DNA from 3 places in the Syntrophotalea acetylenica genome. Region 1 is predicted to be linked to each of the others. Evidence: riboswitches for the same ligand, from Rfam matches in the RefSeq annotation. Region 1 holds a riboswitch; each other region holds the start of a gene.

Region 1 (6,466 bases):
GCCGGCGCCGGCAACCCCGACGGTGGCTTTTTTTAACACCGGCACTACCCCCAGGGCATGCCTGGAAAAAAATTCTTTTTCCTGAAGATCCCGATGCAACAGCCTGACCTTTCCGGACACGTCATCAAAAAGGGGAATACACTATTTTGGCGCTACAGCCGGGGACAACGTCCTTCCTGGCCGATGCACGGCCTCAGAGACAAAACGTGCCTGCTCTGCCGCCATGCAACAAATCTCCATCATAGCCCGCCGCAACGGGCCATGATGGAGCAACACAAAGAAAGATCTTTTACCCGTTGTGAAAACAGCATAAACGGCCTCGCGTCGCGTGTCAATGAATATTTCAAATATATGGCTATTTCTCAGATAAAAAAAGTCGCCTCCTTGATGCCGCTTCGACAAGAGTACGTTTTGCAGGCGTTTGATAAAAAAGTGGCGAAGATGCGCACGGGGCAACACCTTCGCCAAGGAGGCAAGGGGCATGAAATCTCGCAAATCCCCTCCCCTTGCTTCAAAACCAAGAAACTCTCACCGCCAATGCCAAAATGGCGGCGCTGGCGCTGAATCAGCCGCCGCCAACAAAAAGATATGCTTTGACGGCTGTCCCCCTGGCGACCTGCAGGGTTTCGAGCTGCTGCTTTTGAATCACCTTCCCATCCACCCTTACCATGACGGTCGCGGGACTCAGATCATGGGCTCGCAGCAACGCGACCAGCGACATGGTTTCCCCTTCAGGGATGGCGTCGGTGCTGATAACAAACATCGACATGATGTTCTTCCTTTCCGGTTCTCGACATCTTTACCAGGGGCCCTGTCGCCCTGGGGCCCGCCAGGATTCAGCGCTGATTTTCGGTGGTGCGCTTGCCCTTGCGGTAATCATACTGGTCAAGGCCGAGCCGCTTGAGGGTTTCCGGAGTGGGGATACCCCACTCGTCCCAGTTGCGGGCGCGGTAGTAATCCCGCAGCTGGTAGCCCAGGTCGGGCACGTAATCGCCGGAGCCGCCCTGGCGGGGGCTGGCAAGGATACGCGGCGGCAGGGTGTCGTCCTTGCGGCTGACCCCCTCGCGGGTGTTGAACAGACGTTTCATATTGAAAATCCGCTCGCCGCACTCGATCCATTGCTCGTTGGTGAGGTCCCAGCCGACGATATGGTTGAGAAACTGCGTCATGGGCCCGACAGTCATACCGCCGAACACGGAGAATTTGCAGAGTTTCAGCGAATCCATCATGCTCATGAAATTCTGCATGTCGGCAACGAACTTGCCCTTTCCTTCATTGGTATAGGGGGGCATCGGGGCGTCGTAGCCGAGGTCCGCGATATTCAGGCAGCCTTCTCCCTCGAAGTCCTGGTTATAGGCCTGCATGTGGCAGGCACCCCGGTTGGAGGTGGCATAGGCAACGCCGAGACCGCCGCGGCCGCGGGGGTCATGCGCGGGGAAGTCCATGCCCTTGACGTGAACGGCGAATTCCGCACTGGCGGGGCCAACCCGCTTGATGGCTTCCAGGATGCCCTGGGAGCAGGGATCCCCGATGCCTTCGCGCAGGGCGATCTTCCTGATCATCTCGACCATGGCCAAGCCGTTGCCCCAGGTCATCTCCAGGCCATCCGTGTCGCTCTCGTCGATCATGCCATGCTCCCAGGCTTCCATAAGGAAACTGATGAGAGCGGAGGCGGAGATGGTATCGATGCCATAATCGTTGCAGAATTCCGCACCCTTGGAGATGGCTTCCACATCATCAATCAGACAGTTGGAACCGAGCATGCCAAGGGTTTCGTATTCGGGACCGCCCCCCTTCTCCATCTTGAACGCACCAGAAGGGATTTCCACGGTACGGCCGCAACCAATCAAGCAGTTGCCGCAATGGTAACGCTTTTTGAGAATGGTCTTGGCCAGGTGCTGGCCGGAAACCTTTTCAGCCTTGTCCCAATGGCCCCACAGCCAGTTCTTGATCGGCAGGTCACCGACATCGTTGAAAATTTCCACGGCGCAGGATGTACCGTAGGTGCCAAGCGGTCCATCGTAGACATCCTTGAAGTTTTCGCGGAATTTCTGAATCATTTCTTCATAAGGCTCGGGCCTGGCAATGGGGACATTCTTGCTGCCCTTGCAAGCGATCGCCTTGAGATTTTTGGAACCCATGACGGCGCCGCCGCCGCCGCGCCCCGCGGTGCGGCCCTCGCGACCATCGGTCATGATGGAGGCTATCTTGACCAATTTTTCTCCGGCCTGTCCGATGGAAATGGCCTGGGAACCTTTGCCCAGCTCTTCCTTGAGAAGCCTGTCGGTTTCAAAGGTGCCTTTACCCCACAGCTGGTCGGCTTTTTTGATCTGGATATCGTCGTCGACGATGGTGATATACACTGGCTGTTTGGCCTTGCCCTTGACCATAAGACCGTCAAGGCCGCAGGCTTTAAGGGCGCCGCCCCATTTCCCCCCGCAGTCGGATTCGAGGTAAATGCCGGTCAGGGGTCCCTTGGTAATCAGCTCCCAGCGTCCCGCCTGAGCCACCTTGGTCCCGTTGTACGGCCCGGTCATGCAGATCAGTACATTTTCCGGTCCCAGCGGATCGATACCCGCCCTGGTGTTTTCGTACAGAAGCTTGGCGCCAAGTCCGCTGCCGCCAATAAATTTTTTCAGGTCTTCTTCACTGGGCCTGAGATATTCCACTGTTTCCGTGGTCAAATCGATTACCGCGATTTTCTGCCAGTACCCACCTAACATGATTTCTCTCCCTTACTCCGATGAGTTTGCGCAATTTCGACGCATCTCCTTTCCACAAGGGAGGCCCCGCCGTTTCCAGCGAAACCCTGCCGGCCCGCCATCCTTGAGGTACACCCTTTTAGGGTGACGGGCTCGGAGACCGATAACGGTATGAAGCTTCAGGGGAGGGGGAACGTTTAGTGACCGGGGGAGTCCTGAATCAGATCCTTATACATTCCGGAAAACATTTCAAGATAATTTTTATATTATTTGGCTATTTTTTTTAACCACAACGCATTTTTATTCTGGAACTCATGGATTTCAGCCTGTTCCGGCCTCACGGATTTTTCATGGTTGAGGTATACTGCTTTCGTGCATCCTTATTCACGCAGGGGGTCGACAATGCCTCATCAACCAAAAAAAGTTTCCCAGTCACGCGTCGTGCTGGCCCAGGTCGCCATGCCGGGCGATGCGAACCCGGCCGGCAACGTCCATGGCGGCTCGATCATGAAGCTGATCGACAATGCCGCCGGGGTGGTTGCCATGCGCCACACCCGCCGCAACATCGTCACGGCATCCATTGACAGGCTCGATTTTCACTGCCCGGTGTTCGTTGGCAATCTGATCGTTCTCAAAGCCAGCATGAACCGGGTCGGGAACACATCCATGGAAGTCGGCGTCCGGGTTGAAGCCGAAAATGTCATGACCGGCGAAGTAAGGCATACGGCGTCAGCCTACCTGACCTTTGTGGCGCTGGACAGTAATGGTTGTCCAACCAAGGTGCCTGACCTGATCGTAGAGACGCAGGAAGATGAGCGCCGCCTGGCCGAGGCCCTGGCCCGCTACGCACACCGAAAACGGGACAAGCGATAAAAACGCACCGGCATATGCCCCGCGGCACCGCCGGAGATCGGCTTCCGCGGCAAGGGACAGGCCACGCAGATCAAAAAAAACTGGCATTTGGGCGCGTTTAGGCTCATGATGCCGCGGGAGCACTGCCCTAATCGAAATTTACCATCCGGAGCGCACCACCATGGAAGACATCGATCTCGACCTTCTCCATTACCTGATTTACATCGACACAGATTACATAAAAGCCGTCGTGGCCGACACGACCTATCTACCCCGAACCGTCCTCGGAGTAGGTACTTTTCTCCTGGACAACGATGGCGATATCGACCTGTTAACAGCCAAACAACAGGTAACTTTCGATAAATTCATCCGTCCGCTGCTGTTTGATGTAGCATGCCAGGGGCTTGCCGGGCCGGAAACCTGCATGGGCAACGGGCGCATCGAATCGAATCTGCTAATGCCCTGCTATCGGGACAATATCTTCCGATGCCGTGCCTGCCGCGCTGCCATCGCCTCATCCACCGCGCCATGAACCGACGGACGGCATGCCGTAACCAACACCGGGCGTTCAAACAATCGCGAGGGGCATGAAAACCGGTAGTCAATGGGACAAACACCCACGCAATCTAGGACTTTTACTCAGGAAAGCACATCATGAGCAAAGATCTGTATGTCAAAAACCTACCCGCCGAAATGACCGAGGAAGAATTGCGTAAACTGTTTTCGGTGGCAGGCAAGGTTTCCTATATCCATATGGGAACGGATACCCGAAGCGGCCAGGACCGCGTCTATGCCTATATCAAAATGGCCAGTGAAACCGAAGCCAAAGAGGCTGTTTTATGCCTTGACGAAGCCCGCATCGGCAACCGCCAGATCTCGGTGAGTATTGCCAGGGCACAAAATTCCGCGCCAGAAAAAGATACAGCCGCCCCCCAAAAAAAGGTTCCGTTCAAACCACGGGGGAAGCCCCGCAAATAAATTTTTGTCAGACACCAGTTGCAAAAAAGGGCGGGCTGCGCAGATGCGCGGCCCGCCCTTTTTACGACATTCCAGGAGAATATCCGTTTAAACGATGGCTTTCATGCCCTGCATGGCGGCACGCAGTTCCTCGCCCACTTCCTCGATGAGATGAGCACGGATCTCGGCATTGACGTCCACCAGGGTGCGGTTATCGACGCTGTTGTCCTTAACGGACAGCCCCTTGCCGATAACATCGGTGCCAACCTTGGCCATGAAATCCTGCAGCAGGGGCACACAGGCATGGCTGAAAAGGTAGCAGCCATATTCGGCAGTGTCGGAAATGACGCGGTTCATCTCGTAAAGTTTCTTGCGGGCAATGGTGTTGGCGATAAGCGGCGTTTCGTGCAGCGACTCGTAGTAAGCCGACTCGGGCTCGATGCCGGAAGAGACCATGGTTTCAAAGGCCAGCTCGACGCCGGCCTTGACCATGGCCACCATCAGGATCCCCTTGTCGAAATATTCCTGCTCGGAGATTTCACCGGCACCTTCGGTCTGCTCGAAGGCGGTCTTGCCGGTCTCCTCGCGCCAGGTCAGCAGCTTGACGTCGTCGTTGGCCCAGTCCTCCATCATGGTGCGGGAAAACTCACCGGACAGGATGTCGTCCATATGCTTCTCGAACAAGGAACGCATGATGTCCTTGAGTTCGGCGGCCAGCTCAAAGGCTACCAGCTTGGCCGGATTGGAGAGCCGGTCCATCATGGTGGTGATGCCGCCATGCTTGAGTGCCTCGGTGACGGTTTCCCAGCCATACTGAATAAGTTTGGCGGCGTAGGGTGCATCGATACCTTCGGCGACCATTTTGTCGAAGCACAGCAGGCTGCCGGCCTGCAGCATGCCGCAAAGGATGGTCTGCTCACCCATCAGGTCGGATTTGACCTCGGCAACAAAAGAGGATTCCAGTACTCCGGCGCGATCGCCACCCTGGGCGGAGCACAGGGCCTTGGCGATCTCCAGGCCGTCGCCGTTGGGATCATTCTCGCCGTGCACCGCGATCAGGGTCGGCACGCCAAAACCGCGTTTGTACTCTTCGCGCACTTCAGTGCCGGGGCATTTGGGAGCGACCATGATAACGGTCAGGTCCTTGCGAATCCGGGTCCCTTCCTCAACTATATTGAAACCGTGAGCATAACTGAACACCGCGCCCTGCTTCATCATCGGCACGACGGTGTTGACCACGCTGGTGTGCTGCTTGTCGGGGGTCAGATTCATGACGATGTCGGCGGTGGGAAGCATTTCTTCGTAGGTGCCGACGGCAAAACCGTTTTCGCTGGCGTTCAGATAGGACTGACGCTTCTGCTCGATGGCGCCTTTGCGCAGGGCATAGGAGACATCCAGACCGCTGTCGCGCATGTTGAGGCCCTGGTTGAGGCCCTGGGCACCGCAACCGACGATGACGATCTTTTTGCCTTTGACGTATTCGCAACCGTTAGTGAATTCAGAGGCTTCCATGAAACGGCAGGTGCCGAGTTCCTGCAGCTGACGACGCAGCGGCAGCGAGTTGAAATAATTCTGTCCCATCGTTGTTCTCCTTTATCCGGTGGTTTGCATGCAGGTCAAAATCGCCAGAGTCTACGGAAAAATACCTGATTTTGCCTATTGCGTAAATTGATTTGTTATGAATACAGTATTGCATATCACGCAATCTGGAGAGAGAATGGACATCCGTGAACTGGAAATTTTTCTGACGGTGGCCGACCTGCTTCATTTTGGGCGCGCCAGCCAGGCCTGCAACCTCAGTCCCTCCGCCCTGACACGCACCATCCAGCGACTTGAAGATGAAATCGAACAGCCCCTGTTCGTGCGTGACAACCGCCGTGTCGCCCTCACACCGGCAGGTGAGCGCTTCCGTGATTACGCGCGCCGGTCGGTACAGGAATGGAAGTCCTTTCGCG
Region 2 (6,466 bases), 1.1 Mb from region 1:
CGTTGTACACCACTCCTTTAAACTGCAGGGGCGAGCGCATGTCTCCCGGATCAGCAAATTCCAGGCGATGTCCTTCCTGTCGAAAATCCCGCTCGCGCAGCAACGGGAAAAAAGCCGCGTCCAGATAGATCCCCATCAGGTTGTAAAAATCGGTGTGGTTCTGTGAAGCAAAGGGGTAGCAGGTCCAGTCGCTGGCCGTCAGCGCATTCATAAAGGAGCTGAGACTGCGCTTGAGCATCGTGAAAAAGGGATCCCGTACCGGGTAGCGTCGCGAGCCGCACAGGACGGTGTGCTCCAGAATGTGCGCCACGCCGGTGGAATCCTGCGGCGTGGTGCGAAAACCGACGGCGAACAGATTGTTGTCATCGTCGCGGTCGAGATGAACCATGCGCGCTCCGGTCCGTTCGTGTTGCAACTGCACCAGCGTTGCATGCAGTTCCGGCAGCGGCGATACGGCGGTGATCAGAAAACCGTGTTGCCGGTCCCCTGCGCGATAATGACTTTCTGCCATGAAGCCTCTCCTTGATAAAAACCGGTAATAGCCGGTAATCGTTGAAATGACGGGCCGGCGATGCGGGCCGTGAAAAACCACACCAGCATGACTCCGGAAGCAACGGGCGCGGATCCAATAGAAGTTACCGGGCCGCACAAAACCTTTTGCAGGATCTGCGCAACGGCCTTATCTCCCGGGAAGACCAAAATCTATGGCGATCGCGGTGCAATCGTCCTGGGGTGGATCGGGAGCGCCGAATGCTGCGAGGGCACCGAACAGCTTGTCGAGAAAATCGGTGTGGCCGCCTTTGTGATGGCGCATCAACCGTTCGAGCCCCGGCATGCCAAAAGCCTGCCCCCGGGGATTGAACGCCTCGACCAGGCCATCAGTATACAGCAGGAAACGGTCGCCGCGTCTGAAATGGAAACGGGCTTCGGCAATTTCCGTGTGTTCGAAATACCCCAATGGCGACCCGGTGGCAGCAAGATGAATGAGTTTGTGCCCGCGCCTTACCAGGGGTTGCACCTGACCATTGTTGATATAGCGCATTTCCAGCGTGGCAGGATCGATCACCCCGTAGAACAGGGTAGTGGAAAAAAAATGATCGAGCCGGTGGGAACGCCGGGCAAAGGAAAACAGAAAATCGTTGACCCGGGAGGCCATGTCCACAGGATCGCAGTTGTCGGCGGTGCCGCGATGTATGAACCCGTACAAAAGCGACATGATCACCGATGCCTGCAAACCATGACCGGTGACATCTCCGAGAAAGATAACCTCGCAGCCGTCGGCGAGCGGTATAAAATCGAAATAGTCGCCGCCAAGTCCACGGGCCATGCGGTTCTCGATACCGATACAGCACCAATTGCAGTGCGGCGACCCTTTGGGGAACAACAGTTGCTGAACCTCACTGGCCAGATCGAGATCTGCCTTGCTATGGAACTGCGTGGTCATCATCTCCGCCCTTGATTGATCCGCCCCGAGTTGAATCGGGCGCGCAACGCCGAAAGAGAAACGGCCGGCTCCCGCGGTCAAAAACCGCAACGACTGCCAGGCCGCCCTGTGTTTATTCTACCGCAATCCAGGGCGGTGATCAGCCCGGCTTGTCACTACCGAAATCCTTGAGGTTGGCATCCAGCAGATGTCTGGGCTGCACGTTGCCCAGCGCGCCGACAAGACTGCTGCGCAGATGCGGGATTTCCTGCGCCAGCTGGCCAATCAGCTGTTTCATACGGCGGCGGTTAAGGTCGGTGCGAACCTCTTCAGGACAACCGCAGGGAATGCTGGGCAGGTCGTTGTTCCGCGCAAAAGCGGCAACATCGCTTTCCTCCACATAGACCAGCGGGCGGATCACCGTATGTCGGCCGTTGTCCGCCAGCAGTCTGGCACTCATGGCGGCCAGGGTGCCGACAAAAAACTGATTGAGCAGCAGCGTCTCGATGAAATCGTCCAGATGATGCCCCAACGCCAACTTGTTGCACCCCAGCCGATCGGCTACCGAATACAAAGCACCCCGCCGCAACCGGGCACAAAACGCGCAAACAGACGACCCGGGACGCAATTTCTCCCGGATAATGGCAGCGCAATCGGTACGCTCCATGTGGTAGGCGAAGCCGTGCTCCTTCAGATGCGCTTCCATGATATCCGTACGATAACCGGAAAACCCGGGATCGACATTGACGGCAACCAGTTCGTAACGCACCGGCGCCCGGCGCCTCAAGCTGTCGAGAATATGCAGCAGGGTCCAGGAATCCTTGCCGCCGGATACGGCCACCGCGATTCGGTCCCCCTCTTCAATGAGGTTGAAATCCCCGATGGCCCTGCCGGCCAGTTTTTTTATCTTGCGAAACAGCTTATCTTCGACAATCGGCAAAACAGGCTCCTTCGTAGGGTTTGAATAGGCTGTTTTACGGCATTTCGCCCGGCAATGCAAGTCACTGCCAGGCCGCGCAGGGGATTCCGGCATGCGGGGCCAACAATCGAAGCTTATGAAAGATGGCGGATGTTAAAAAAAATGCCGCCCGGACCAGGGGTCCGGACGGCCAGAACAGGTTTCGGTGGTACGACAGGAAACACAAGACAGCCGGGGCAAAGGGGCCCACCCGGAAGGGCCCCCCTGCCTCGACCTGGCGAAAGCATCAGGCTTCCGCTTGTTCAGAAATTCCAGAATTCATCGATTTCTGCGTCGGTGAAATCCCAGATGGCATTGTGCGGAGGCACTGTCTCAAGAGAAAAGAACTCGGGCAGGCGGTCATCAGCGTTGCTCATGCCGGCGGCCAGATTGAATTCATGCTCCATCTTGAGAATTTTCTTGCCCAGCGCGACAACGCCGTCATTATCCAGCTCAATGCCGAAACGGGCGGCCACCATATCATTCAGCGCTTCGGCGCACTCGGGAATGTCGAGCATCGGGAAAGCCACGAAAACGCACATGCCGGTGCTGTCGATGACGGCAGTGCCGATCTGCAGATTGCGTGACAGCTCAACCTGGCCTTCCTTGCTCAGAGGATCGACGAAACCACCACATTTGAGAATATTGGTGGCGATGCAATAGCCCGAGGTATGGTCAGCACCCATGGTCGAGGTCGCATAGGTGATGCCGATGCCCTTGACCGAACGGGGGTCGTAGGCCGGGATCCCCTGATTTTTGACCACCGGAACCCGGGTCAGTCCGTAGGCTTGTCCGACCGAACCGGTACCGTTGCCGATAATGTGACCGAGCGGCGTGCCCTTGCCGACCTCTTCGCGCAGCAGGCGGATGGCCCCTTTACCGTCCCCCCAGGGGATGATGCCGGCCTCCATGACCACACCCATGGTGACCACGCCCTCGATGGAGTCGATGCCGATGTCATCCATGATATTGTCACAGGTAGCGATATCGTCCAGATCCTGGATGAGGCAGTCGGCGCCAAGTCCCCAGATAGTCTCGTACTCAAAACCGGAGGTAAGATAGTTGCCGTCCTTGTCGTTGTAGACCTGCGAGCACTGGATCATACATCCGGCATGGCAACCGTGCTTGGGGTGTCCCTTGCGCTCGACGATGGTGTCATGCATGGTCTCGCCGGAAATCTTGTCGTGATGATCGCACTGGCCGTAACGGAAGTTCTTGGTCGGCAGACCACCTGCTTCATGAAGGATATTGACCAGGATGTTGGTGCCGTAAGTCGGCAGCCCCTGACCGGAAACGGGATGATCCAGCAACGCCTTGGCAAACACCTTGGCGGCTTTTTTGAATTTCTCGGGATCGGCAATTTCGACCTTGCCGGCGCCGGTACCGTCGACGGTGATGCACTTGATTTTTTTGGAGCCCATGACCGCGCCCATGCCGCCCCGGCCATGAGACCGGATTTTGTGGTCGGGGTCCTTCACCGAAATGTTGGCCGCCGCCATGCGCTTTTCGCCGGGGATGCCGATGGACATGACGCCGACCTTGTCGCCAAAACGTTTTTCCATTTCAGCGATAACGGCGAAGTTCTGCATGCCGACCACCTCGGTCTCTTCGTGGATGGTTACGCCGTCCTTGTCCACGTGCAGCCGATACCATTTATCCTCGGCCGGACGGCCTTCGATAATCATGGCATGGATGCCGAGCTTGGCGAACTGCTGGGCGGTGGTTCCGCCGGAGTTGGATTCCTTGATGCCGTAGGTCAGCGGGCTTTTGCCGCCACAGGACATACGGCCGGAGTTGGCGGCCGGCGTGCCGGACAACATGCCGGGCGCAAACACCAGCTTGTTGTTGGGTCCCAGAGGATGGCAGGTCGGGACAACCTCGGATGCCACGATAGTGGTGGTCAGGGCACGACCGCCGAGGGTTTTCCATTCGGCCGGGACTTCCTCCGTCTTGACCGTCAGATCGGACATGTTGACGCGAACGATGTGCATAAAATCTTTCCTCCCCATGCGATAAATAAATGGAACGGAATTCCGGGCATATCTCCTTTCCAAGCGCGGGAGGCACCGCCGTTTCCAGCGGAACCCTTTGGCCGCCTGCCCTGGGGGCCTTCCCCTTAGGCAAGACTGGCTCGGAGACTGGCGCACATTGAAACGATCTCCGGCATCCGCAACGGCAGTTAAACACATCGGGACCAGATATATCGTTCGGGGGTTTTATAGCACAAGGAGCATCGGCCCGACAGGTGATCAATCGGGGATTTTAAGGGTATGAAAGCATACCCGATCAAACATAAATACGCCGGATAACCTGTTCGATGGTGTATACATTGGCGGGTCACATGCAGCCCATGGGAAGATTTGCCAGGCAGGCGAACAATGTTGCTCAGCCGGCATCTTCTTGGCCGGCAGAGACACGACGTCCGATAAGATAGGAGTGCAGGTTGACATTTTTGCCGCGCAGCCCCAGCTTGCGGCGGATGTTTTTCCGATGGGTCTGTACCGTTTCAAAGGCCAGATTCATGGCTTCGCAAATATCATTGGTGGAGCATCCGGCCTGAATGAACTGGCAGATGCGCATTTCGGTTCTGCTCAGTTTCATCAGCCCCGCATCGAGTTCCGCCGCGGTACCGCTGGTCAGGCCGATGAGCTGCTCCCGCACCAGGTCGATATAACTGGAGCGGATGGCCTCCGACGGTTCACTGGCAATGCGTTCCAGCGCCGGCAGCAGATGGGAACGGATGCGTCGCGCCAGGTTCTGCTCGAATTCCTTGCGCTGCCCGTCGACGCTCTTCATGACGTTGCGCAAGGTAACGTTCATCTCTTCCACCTGCTGTTTTTCCAGCCGCAGACGTCTTTCGAGGGCTTTCTGGCGGGAAATGTCCCGCACGATCACCGGCCAGAACAAGTGCCCGTCGATCTCGACGCGGGTTACCATAAAACTGGCCGGAAGCATGCCGCCGTCACAGCGCCGCACCTGCATTTCGGCGCTCATGCTCGATTCGCCAGACAGCGCCGCGACACAGGACATCAGCGTCCAGCGGCCGTGATTATCGATCAGATCCCTAAGATCCCGGCCAAGCAGTTGTTGCGGGTCGCAACCATAAATCTGGCCGGCGCGCTGGTTGGCTTTGACAATCCGGTAAGCGTCGCCAAGCAGCACAATGCCGTTGCCGACGGACTGAAAGATAAGGCGTAGCATTTTCTCGGAATTGGCCAGAGCCTGGGTCCGCTCCGCGACCAGCTTCTCGAGATGCTGACGGTTGTCGACCAGCCAGGTGATATCGTTGAGGATAAGGATAAATCCCCTTGGCCCGTCGGCATGGGGCGCATAGGCAACCAGCCGCAGATTGAACCACTGCCCGGACCGCGAAAGAAAAATCTCATGGTGAGTATCCGGCGCATAGGCGCGCAAGGCTGCCTCCAGATCAGCTGCGGGCAATTCGAGCAACTCCCAGAAAGGCACGCCACACCATGCATATTCGACAAAAAAATGCTCGGCGGCGGGGTTGAGCTGAAAAACCATTCCCTGATGGTCGGCGACCATGACCAGGTTGGTGGTGGCGGAGAAGATGCACTGCAATTGATGAAATTCAAAATCCTGCAGAAGGTTCTCCCCACCGGTCTGGTCGTGCCTGCCCCTTGCTCCGGCCTCATTCTTCGCATTCTGTACCATCTTCTCTGCCCTTTCTTGCTTCCCTTGCAGCCCCCGGCAGCATATCGGGAATCGTTCCGGACCGCAAGGCCCCGGGCCGTTGGCTGCGGCAGTTCCAGGCCCGACTTTTTTATTGACAAGAGCCAGACAAACATAAATAATTTGCCCTTAGCTGTTTCTTATTATTTACATCACACTTCTGATAATTTTCAGGTATTTGTTATTTCAAACTCTCGCCGCCCCACATGCCCCGATGCCGGGATGACTGCCATGAAAGATCCGGACAAACTGTTATGCATTCTGCGCCGCGATGGCTTCATCCTTGGCGGCAACCAGGCGTGGAAGCTCTTTCTCAAACATAAATTCGACCACCCTCCGCCTGCCTTCCTGCACGATATCCTGCTGCCCGAGCAGGAAAATCGTTGGCAGCG
Region 3 (6,466 bases), 840 kb from region 1:
GCGAGGCTCAGGCCATCGATAGCCCGACCGTCGAGCCCCCTTCGTTTGACACCCTCAATGAACGGTACGGCGAATATTTCAGCCATATCCTGTACGATCCCTTGCGGGCTCCGTCCACGGCCGCCTACCGATTAAGGCGCGACCTGTCCCAGGAAGCCTATCAGAGTCTGCTGACCCGCCTGCAACAGGACCGGATGGTACGTTACGCGCATCCGGCCTGGAACATCGGCGACCGCCTCTTCGCCCCTCTGGAACAGATCGAAATCATCTGGAAAACCGCCAGCGACGCGCGCCGTCGACAGGCACTGCTACAAGCTGTCGCCGCAACGGCCGACGGTGACGGCCCGGTTTCCAGCCGGCAGCAGGTCACCATCGATCCCTGTCGGCAAAGCGTCTGGGAAAGCGCCAACCTGCTTGCCGAAGACATTCTGGTGGAGCAGGCCCGGCCGCTGCTGATGCCGTTGGTTCCGCCGGTAGGCGTCCGTTTTTCCCTCGGCATGAACGGCGCCACTCCAGGCACCCCGATTCCGTTCGTCCTGGAAATCCGCTTCACCGAACGCATTAAAATCGAATCGAGCACCATCGCCAACCTCAATCTCAAGCCATCGGGGATCTTCCACAATCTGTACGACATCAGCTATGACGCGCCGTTAAGCGCCATAGACCTGAATCACAGCCCCATCCGCATCACCGGAAAACTCAGAATCTACGCCACCGGCGAATACAGCATCCCCGGCATCCCCGTCTATTACATCGACAGCCGCGCGCCTCAAAGCCAGGTGCAGCTGATCAAAACCGTCGAAGAACCGGTGCGCATCGCCGCCATGATCCCGGAAAGCACCGAAGGGTTCGATCTGCAGGTCGCTGCCGCGGGCCCCCTGACAGTGCCCGGACCCCGCCGGGCAACAAGCTCCCTCACTCTCCAGATAACGCTGCTGGCCGTTGGCCTTCTTTTGTCCGGGCTGGCCGCCGTTGCAACATGGTGGTGGCGTAAAAATATGAAAGAAGCGGACATACAGCCCGAAAACCATGTTTTAAATCAGCTGCAAACCGATGTGGACAACGCGATTGCCGCCGTTCGTCAACATGGAAGCCGGGATGCGCTGGCCGGGCTCGGCGTGGCCCTCAAGGCATACCTGGCTGAATTTTCCGGAATCGCCATGGACCGCCAGGGGGGCAGTCACGTGTCATTCCTGCGCCGCATCGAAGCCACCCTTCCAGCATCTGCCCGGCAAGCCGCCTCCGAGGTGCTTGCCTGTATCGACCATAGCTTGGCTCAGGAAACCGCTGGTATCCCGGAAGATCTGACGGCACGGGCGGGATGGCTTATCGAGACCCTGCAGGGATTGGCCAGCCCTGCTCAGCCATCGGACGAGCCGGAGCCAGAACACCATGGCTGATTTGCAACTCCAGTACCCTCTGGCGCTGCTGCTGCTTTTTCTGGCGCCCGGATTCCTGTGGCTGCGCCGGCGCACGCGACGCAAGCTGCCATTTCCCGCGGTGCCCCCGGAAATGGCGCAACTGCGGCCCGGATTCTGGAAACGCAACTACAACGGCATCCTGTTCGCCCTGGTGTATACATGCCTGGTCGCAAGCCTGGCCAATCCCGGCTACTCTCGCGAAACGATGGAAGAATTCATCGAATCGAAATGGATATTCCTGGCCCTTGACCTGTCCGGCTCCATGAAACGTCCGGTCAGCCGCTACTCCGACCAGACCCTGGGAGACCTTGCCCTGGATGGCATCGCTTCGTTTGTCGATATGCGCCGCGACGACGACTACATCGGTTTGATCGCCTTTTCCAGCTATGCCAAACTGCTGGCGCCGCTGACCTTCGACAAGCAACTGCTCAAGGCCAAACTCGATCTGGTGCGCAGCAGAAACCATTCGCGGATTTACCGTGAACTCGGTGCGGGGGGCGGCACCAACGCCTCGGAAGCGGTATGGCTGTCTTTGTCCGCGTTTTTTTCCATGCTGCCCGAGGAAAACCGCTTGACCGTCGAGCAGATTGCCGGCATGCGGGAATTCCTGCTCGGAAAACCGGGATCCTTGCTCGATATCCCGCGGAAAATCCGCGACGCCGCGCTCGGCAGGGGCATGGCCGTCATCCTTTTCACCGACGGGCGCATCGAGCCGACCCAGCGTGCCCATGTGCGCCACGGCGGCCTGCCGAACCTGGTCAACCTCATCACGTTGATGAAAGCGGTCGGCGTGCGGTTTTACATTATTTCCGTTGGCGGCGAAGTCGATCAGGCGGTGGAGGAAGCCATGCAACCGGCGGCGGGCGAAGCCACCGTCGGGCGCATTTTCGTCACCTCCAGGGGACTGGACCAGACACAGATCGAGGAGGTCTACCGGGAAATCGATATTCTGGAGACCAACCGCAACCTGACGCGAATTACCCTGCAACCCCGCTGGCTGCGGCAGCCACTGACCCTTCTGGGGCTTGGACTTGCCATCCTGCATCTGCTGCTGCGCAGCGTACCGGGGTTGCGCAAACTGTAAATGGCACTTTGGACCCATGACACGCCGACCGTTGCCGGCGCGTCTCCCAGGGAAAATTTTCCGCCGACCACTGCGAGGAATGCATCATGGCTCTTTTTTCGAATATTCTTCGGCGTTATCAACCCGCGATCCCCTTCATCCTGGCCACCATCGGCCTCACCGGTTTGCTGCTGGTGACCATTGGCGGCGTCGGCCTGTGGCGCAAGGTCCAGCATCACACGGCTCTGGAAAGGCTCAACACGCGCCTGGCAAGCGTGTCCGGCATCAAAGAACACGCCGCCGCCGCGGCCGAACTTGAAAAAATCACTGCCGATGCCGAAAAATCCGGACTGTCCCTGCCGCAAGCCGAGTATGCCCTGCTGGCGCGCACATGGCGAGCCCGTGTCGACGACTTCAAACAGATCACCGCCGCCCTCAACAATCGTTATCTGGCCGTCTCCCAGCAGCAGGATCTGAAAACTTTTCACGAACAGCTGCTCGCTTTACGCGACAGCTGCACAGCAGCTCTGGAAAACCCCGAAGCCCTTTTTGCCCCCATGCAATGGAAGTTGCACAATCTCAAGGGGAACGTTTCGGTCATGCTGGCCTACAGCGTACTGGCCTTCGAACAGGATGGGCGCAAGGCGGCAAAATTTCTGTCCGACGCCGTTGACGATTACAAAACCGCCATCGATCTCGTCGACGGTCTTCGCAGCACGTCACTGCAAAGGGCAATACCACGCTGGAACCTGGAACTTATCGTCGGGCTCGGTGAATACAGGCGCATCGGCCTGAGTGAAATCCCCCAGGAAAACATGTCCGAGGTGCAGGAACAACTCGAGGCGTTCATCCCGGATGTGGCCGGCTTCGCGCCCGGCGTGCCCCTGGACACCAGGGTGGAGAAATAGGCCAACGCCATGCGCTTTAGTCATCCGCACTGTTTCTGGCTGTTACTGCTGCTTGTCCCCGTTGCGTGGCGCATCTGGTCCACGGAGCGGTTTCTGGAGCGGTTGCGGCATCGGTTTCGATTCGATCGTAACGGCAGGGGAGCCTGGAGGCTTTATGGTCGCTGCCTGCTGCCTCTGCTCGGGCTGGCTGGAATGGTAGCCGCACTGGCCGGCCCCGCCATCACCGTCCTGCGGCAGGGAAACATCAGCGACAATCTGGTGCTGGCGATCGGCATCGATGTCAGCAAATCGATGCTCGCCGAAGACATGGCTGTCGGACGGCTATCGGGCCAACCGGCGGTGACCTCCGTATCCAACCGCCTGAATGCCGCCCGGCAACTGGTTCTGACGCTGCTGAGCCGACTGGAGGGAGAAAAGGTCGGTCTGTTCTTTTTTGCGCGCAACGGCATCGAAGTCGTCTCACCGACCCGCGATCACGGATTTCTGCGCTATATGGCGACGCATACCGATCTCGGCGATCTGACCGAATCGGGCAGCAACCTGATAGCCGCACTCGACAGCGGCATACTGATGGCTGCCAGCCAGACCGGCACCCCCGCCCGTGCAGTGATTCTGCTGACAGATGGCGAAGATACCGAAAACAACCAGGCAGAAATCCTGCAAAGCATCACCTCGCGTGACGCGCCCCCGCCCCCCGTGTTTACGATCGGCATCGGCCGCGAACGGGATGTCTTCATCCCCATACGACGCAAAGGCGCCGCCGATATCGACGGTTTTTTCACGGACAGCGAGGATATCCCCCTCAAAACCCGACTCGATGCCCGGACCCTGCGGGCCATCGCCGAAACCACCGGAGGCTCCTATATCCAGCTGACCGGCGAATCGCTCGATGACGTCGCTTCGCAACTGTTGCGCAATATCGGCACCACGGCGGCAACCCCCGCCGATCTGCCCCCGCGCCCCGCGCCTTTCGACCTTGCGCCTCTGTTTCTGGCAACGGGCCTGCTATGCTACATCCTGTTTTTGCTGCTCTAGTCAAAAACCCTGTCAACCCTTGGAAACAAGCCAAAAAACCACGCCGTTTCAATTCCTCCCAAAAACTTTTTTCAATAATGTTTTCAATGTGTTTTGAAATTCTGGAGAGAATTTATGACCATTTTGGAAATGTATACAGCATACCTTATTGAACTTTCGTTCTATTTTGTGTTATAAGTCAACAAATTGGAAAAAGTCTTTGACAACAGCATCAGCACCTGACGCAAAATTCCGATCTCCGAGCCTCGCTGCCTACTGGGAAGGTCCTTATGGCGACAGGCCGAAGGGTTCCGCTGGAAACAGTGGCGCCTCCCTCTCTGGAAAGGAGATTTCACCCGGAACCATTCCAAGAAAAGCAAAATTGGGAGGAAGCAAGACAATGAACAAAATTTTGCGCGTAAACATGAACGACCTTACCTGCAAGGTCGAGGAAGTCCCCGCCGAATACGCCACCCTGGGTGGCCGTGCGCTGACTTCCACCATCGTGGCCAAGGAAGTTCCCCCGCAGTGCCATCCCCTCGGCCCCAACAACAAACTGATTTTTGCTCCCGGCATGCTGTCCGGCACCCCGGCCGCCAACTCCGGCCGCATGTCTGCCGGCGCCAAGAGCCCGCTGACCGGCACCATCAAGGAATCGAACTCCGGCGGCACCAGCGCTCAGCAGTTCGCCAAAATGGGCATCAAGGCCATGATCATCGAAGGCCAGCCCAAGGATGACAAATGGTACCGCCTGCATGTCACCATGGACGGCGTGACCTTCGAGGACGCCTCCGAGCTGGTCGGCAAGCAGAACTTCGACGTCATTGACGCCATGAACGCCAAATACGATACCAAAATCGGCGTCATGACCATCGGCATCCCCGGCGAAAACCGCCTGGCCGCCGCCAACATCTCGGTGAAGGACCCCGACCAGAAGATCCGCTCCCATGGCCGCGGCGGTCTCGGCGCCGTTATGGGCTCCAAGAAAATCAAGTGTATCACCATTGACGCCACCGGCGCCGGCAAGGTTGAAATTGCGAATCCCGAAAAATTCCGCGCCGCCGCCAAGGTTTTCGCCAAAGGCATGCTCGATCACCCCGTAAGCGGCGAGGGTCTGCCCACCTACGGCACCAACGTTCTGATCAACATCCTGAACGAAGCCGGCGGCCTGCCGACCAAGAACTTCAGGTACGGTACCTGTGAACACCATGACCTGGTGTCCGGTGAAACCATGTACGACACCATCGTCAAGCGCGGTGGCCACCACAAGCATGGCTGCCACGCCGGTTGCATCATCCAGTGCTCCCAGGTTTATGTTGACGAAGCCGGCGCGTACATCACCTCCGGTTTCGAATACGAGACCGTCTGGGGTCTGGGCATCAACTGCCTGATCCAGAGCCTCGACGACTGCGCCCGCATCGATAACGCCATGGACAACATCGGCATCGACTCCATCGAAGGCGCCGTATTGCTCGCCGTCGCCATGGACGCCGGCGTATTGCCCTGGGGCGATGGCAAGGAAGCCCTGCGCATCATGAACGAGGAAATCGGCAAATGCACCCCGCTGGGCCGCATCCTCGGCAACGGCACCGCCTCCGTCGGCCAGGCCTATGGCCTGACCCGCGTTCCGGTCGTCAAGGGCCAGGGTATCCCGGCTTACGATCCCGCTCGGTCAAGGGTATCGGTATCACTTATGCAACCACGACCATGGGTGCCGACCATACCGCCGGTTACTCCATCGCCACCAACATCCTCAAGGTCGGCGGTTTTGTCGATCCCCTGAAGAAGGACGGCCAGGTTGAGTTGTCCCGCAACCTGCAGATCGCCACCACCTCCATTGACAGCACCGGTATGTGCATCTTCGTGGCCTTCCCCGCTCTGGACATCCCCGAAGTTCTGCCCGCACTGGTCGATATGTGCGCCGCCCGCTTCGGCGTCGAAATGAGCGTTGACGACTTCGTCGGCATGGGCGCCAGGATCCTGAAAATGGAGAAGGAGTTCAATACCAAGGCCGGTTTCACCAAAGAAGACGACCGCCTGCCCGAGTTTTTCGAATACGA

The links. Region 1 has a riboswitch for molybdenum cofactor ahead of A6070_RS02695 (aldehyde ferredoxin oxidoreductase family protein). Riboswitches for the same ligand answer to the same signal wherever they lie in the genome.
Region 2: another riboswitch for molybdenum cofactor. It lies ahead of A6070_RS12355 (aldehyde ferredoxin oxidoreductase C-terminal domain-containing protein); the one in region 1 lies ahead of A6070_RS02695 (aldehyde ferredoxin oxidoreductase family protein).
Region 3: another riboswitch for molybdenum cofactor. It lies ahead of A6070_RS13770 (aldehyde ferredoxin oxidoreductase C-terminal domain-containing protein); the one in region 1 lies ahead of A6070_RS02695 (aldehyde ferredoxin oxidoreductase family protein).

Annotation. Positions count from the first base shown of each region.
Region 1 covers NZ_CP015455.1:575,720-582,185, reverse strand. Annotated here, with positions in the region: gene thiF (sulfur carrier protein ThiS adenylyltransferase ThiF) at 1-99, opposite strand, end outside; gene A6070_RS15285 (hypothetical protein) at 94-564, shown strand; gene A6070_RS02700 (ubiquitin family protein) at 566-769, opposite strand; gene A6070_RS02695 (aldehyde ferredoxin oxidoreductase family protein) at 837-2,723, opposite strand; molybdenum cofactor riboswitch at 2,755-2,873, opposite strand; gene A6070_RS02690 (acyl-CoA thioesterase) at 3,105-3,575, shown strand; gene A6070_RS15770 (hypothetical protein) at 3,736-4,086, shown strand; gene A6070_RS02680 (RNA recognition motif domain-containing protein) at 4,209-4,532, shown strand; gene ilvC (ketol-acid reductoisomerase) at 4,620-6,092, opposite strand; gene ilvY (HTH-type transcriptional activator IlvY) at 6,229-6,466, shown strand, end outside.
Region 2 covers NZ_CP015455.1:2,634,101-2,640,566, forward strand. Annotated here, with positions in the region: gene A6070_RS12340 (insulinase family protein) at 1-511, opposite strand, end outside; gene A6070_RS12345 (PP2C family protein-serine/threonine phosphatase) at 680-1,447, opposite strand; gene ttcA (tRNA 2-thiocytidine(32) synthetase TtcA) at 1,584-2,363, opposite strand; gene A6070_RS12355 (aldehyde ferredoxin oxidoreductase C-terminal domain-containing protein) at 2,645-4,372, opposite strand; molybdenum cofactor riboswitch at 4,409-4,530, opposite strand; gene A6070_RS15460 (PAS domain S-box protein) at 4,767-6,056, opposite strand; gene A6070_RS12365 (putative bifunctional diguanylate cyclase/phosphodiesterase) at 6,306-6,466, shown strand, end outside.
Region 3 covers NZ_CP015455.1:2,929,893-2,936,358, forward strand. Annotated here, with positions in the region: gene A6070_RS13750 (hypothetical protein) at 1-1,400, shown strand, start outside; gene A6070_RS13755 (vWA domain-containing protein) at 1,393-2,505, shown strand; gene A6070_RS13760 (hypothetical protein) at 2,592-3,392, shown strand; gene A6070_RS13765 (vWA domain-containing protein) at 3,402-4,427, shown strand; molybdenum cofactor riboswitch at 4,652-4,771, shown strand; partial or broken gene A6070_RS13770 (aldehyde ferredoxin oxidoreductase C-terminal domain-containing protein) at 4,831-6,466, shown strand, end outside.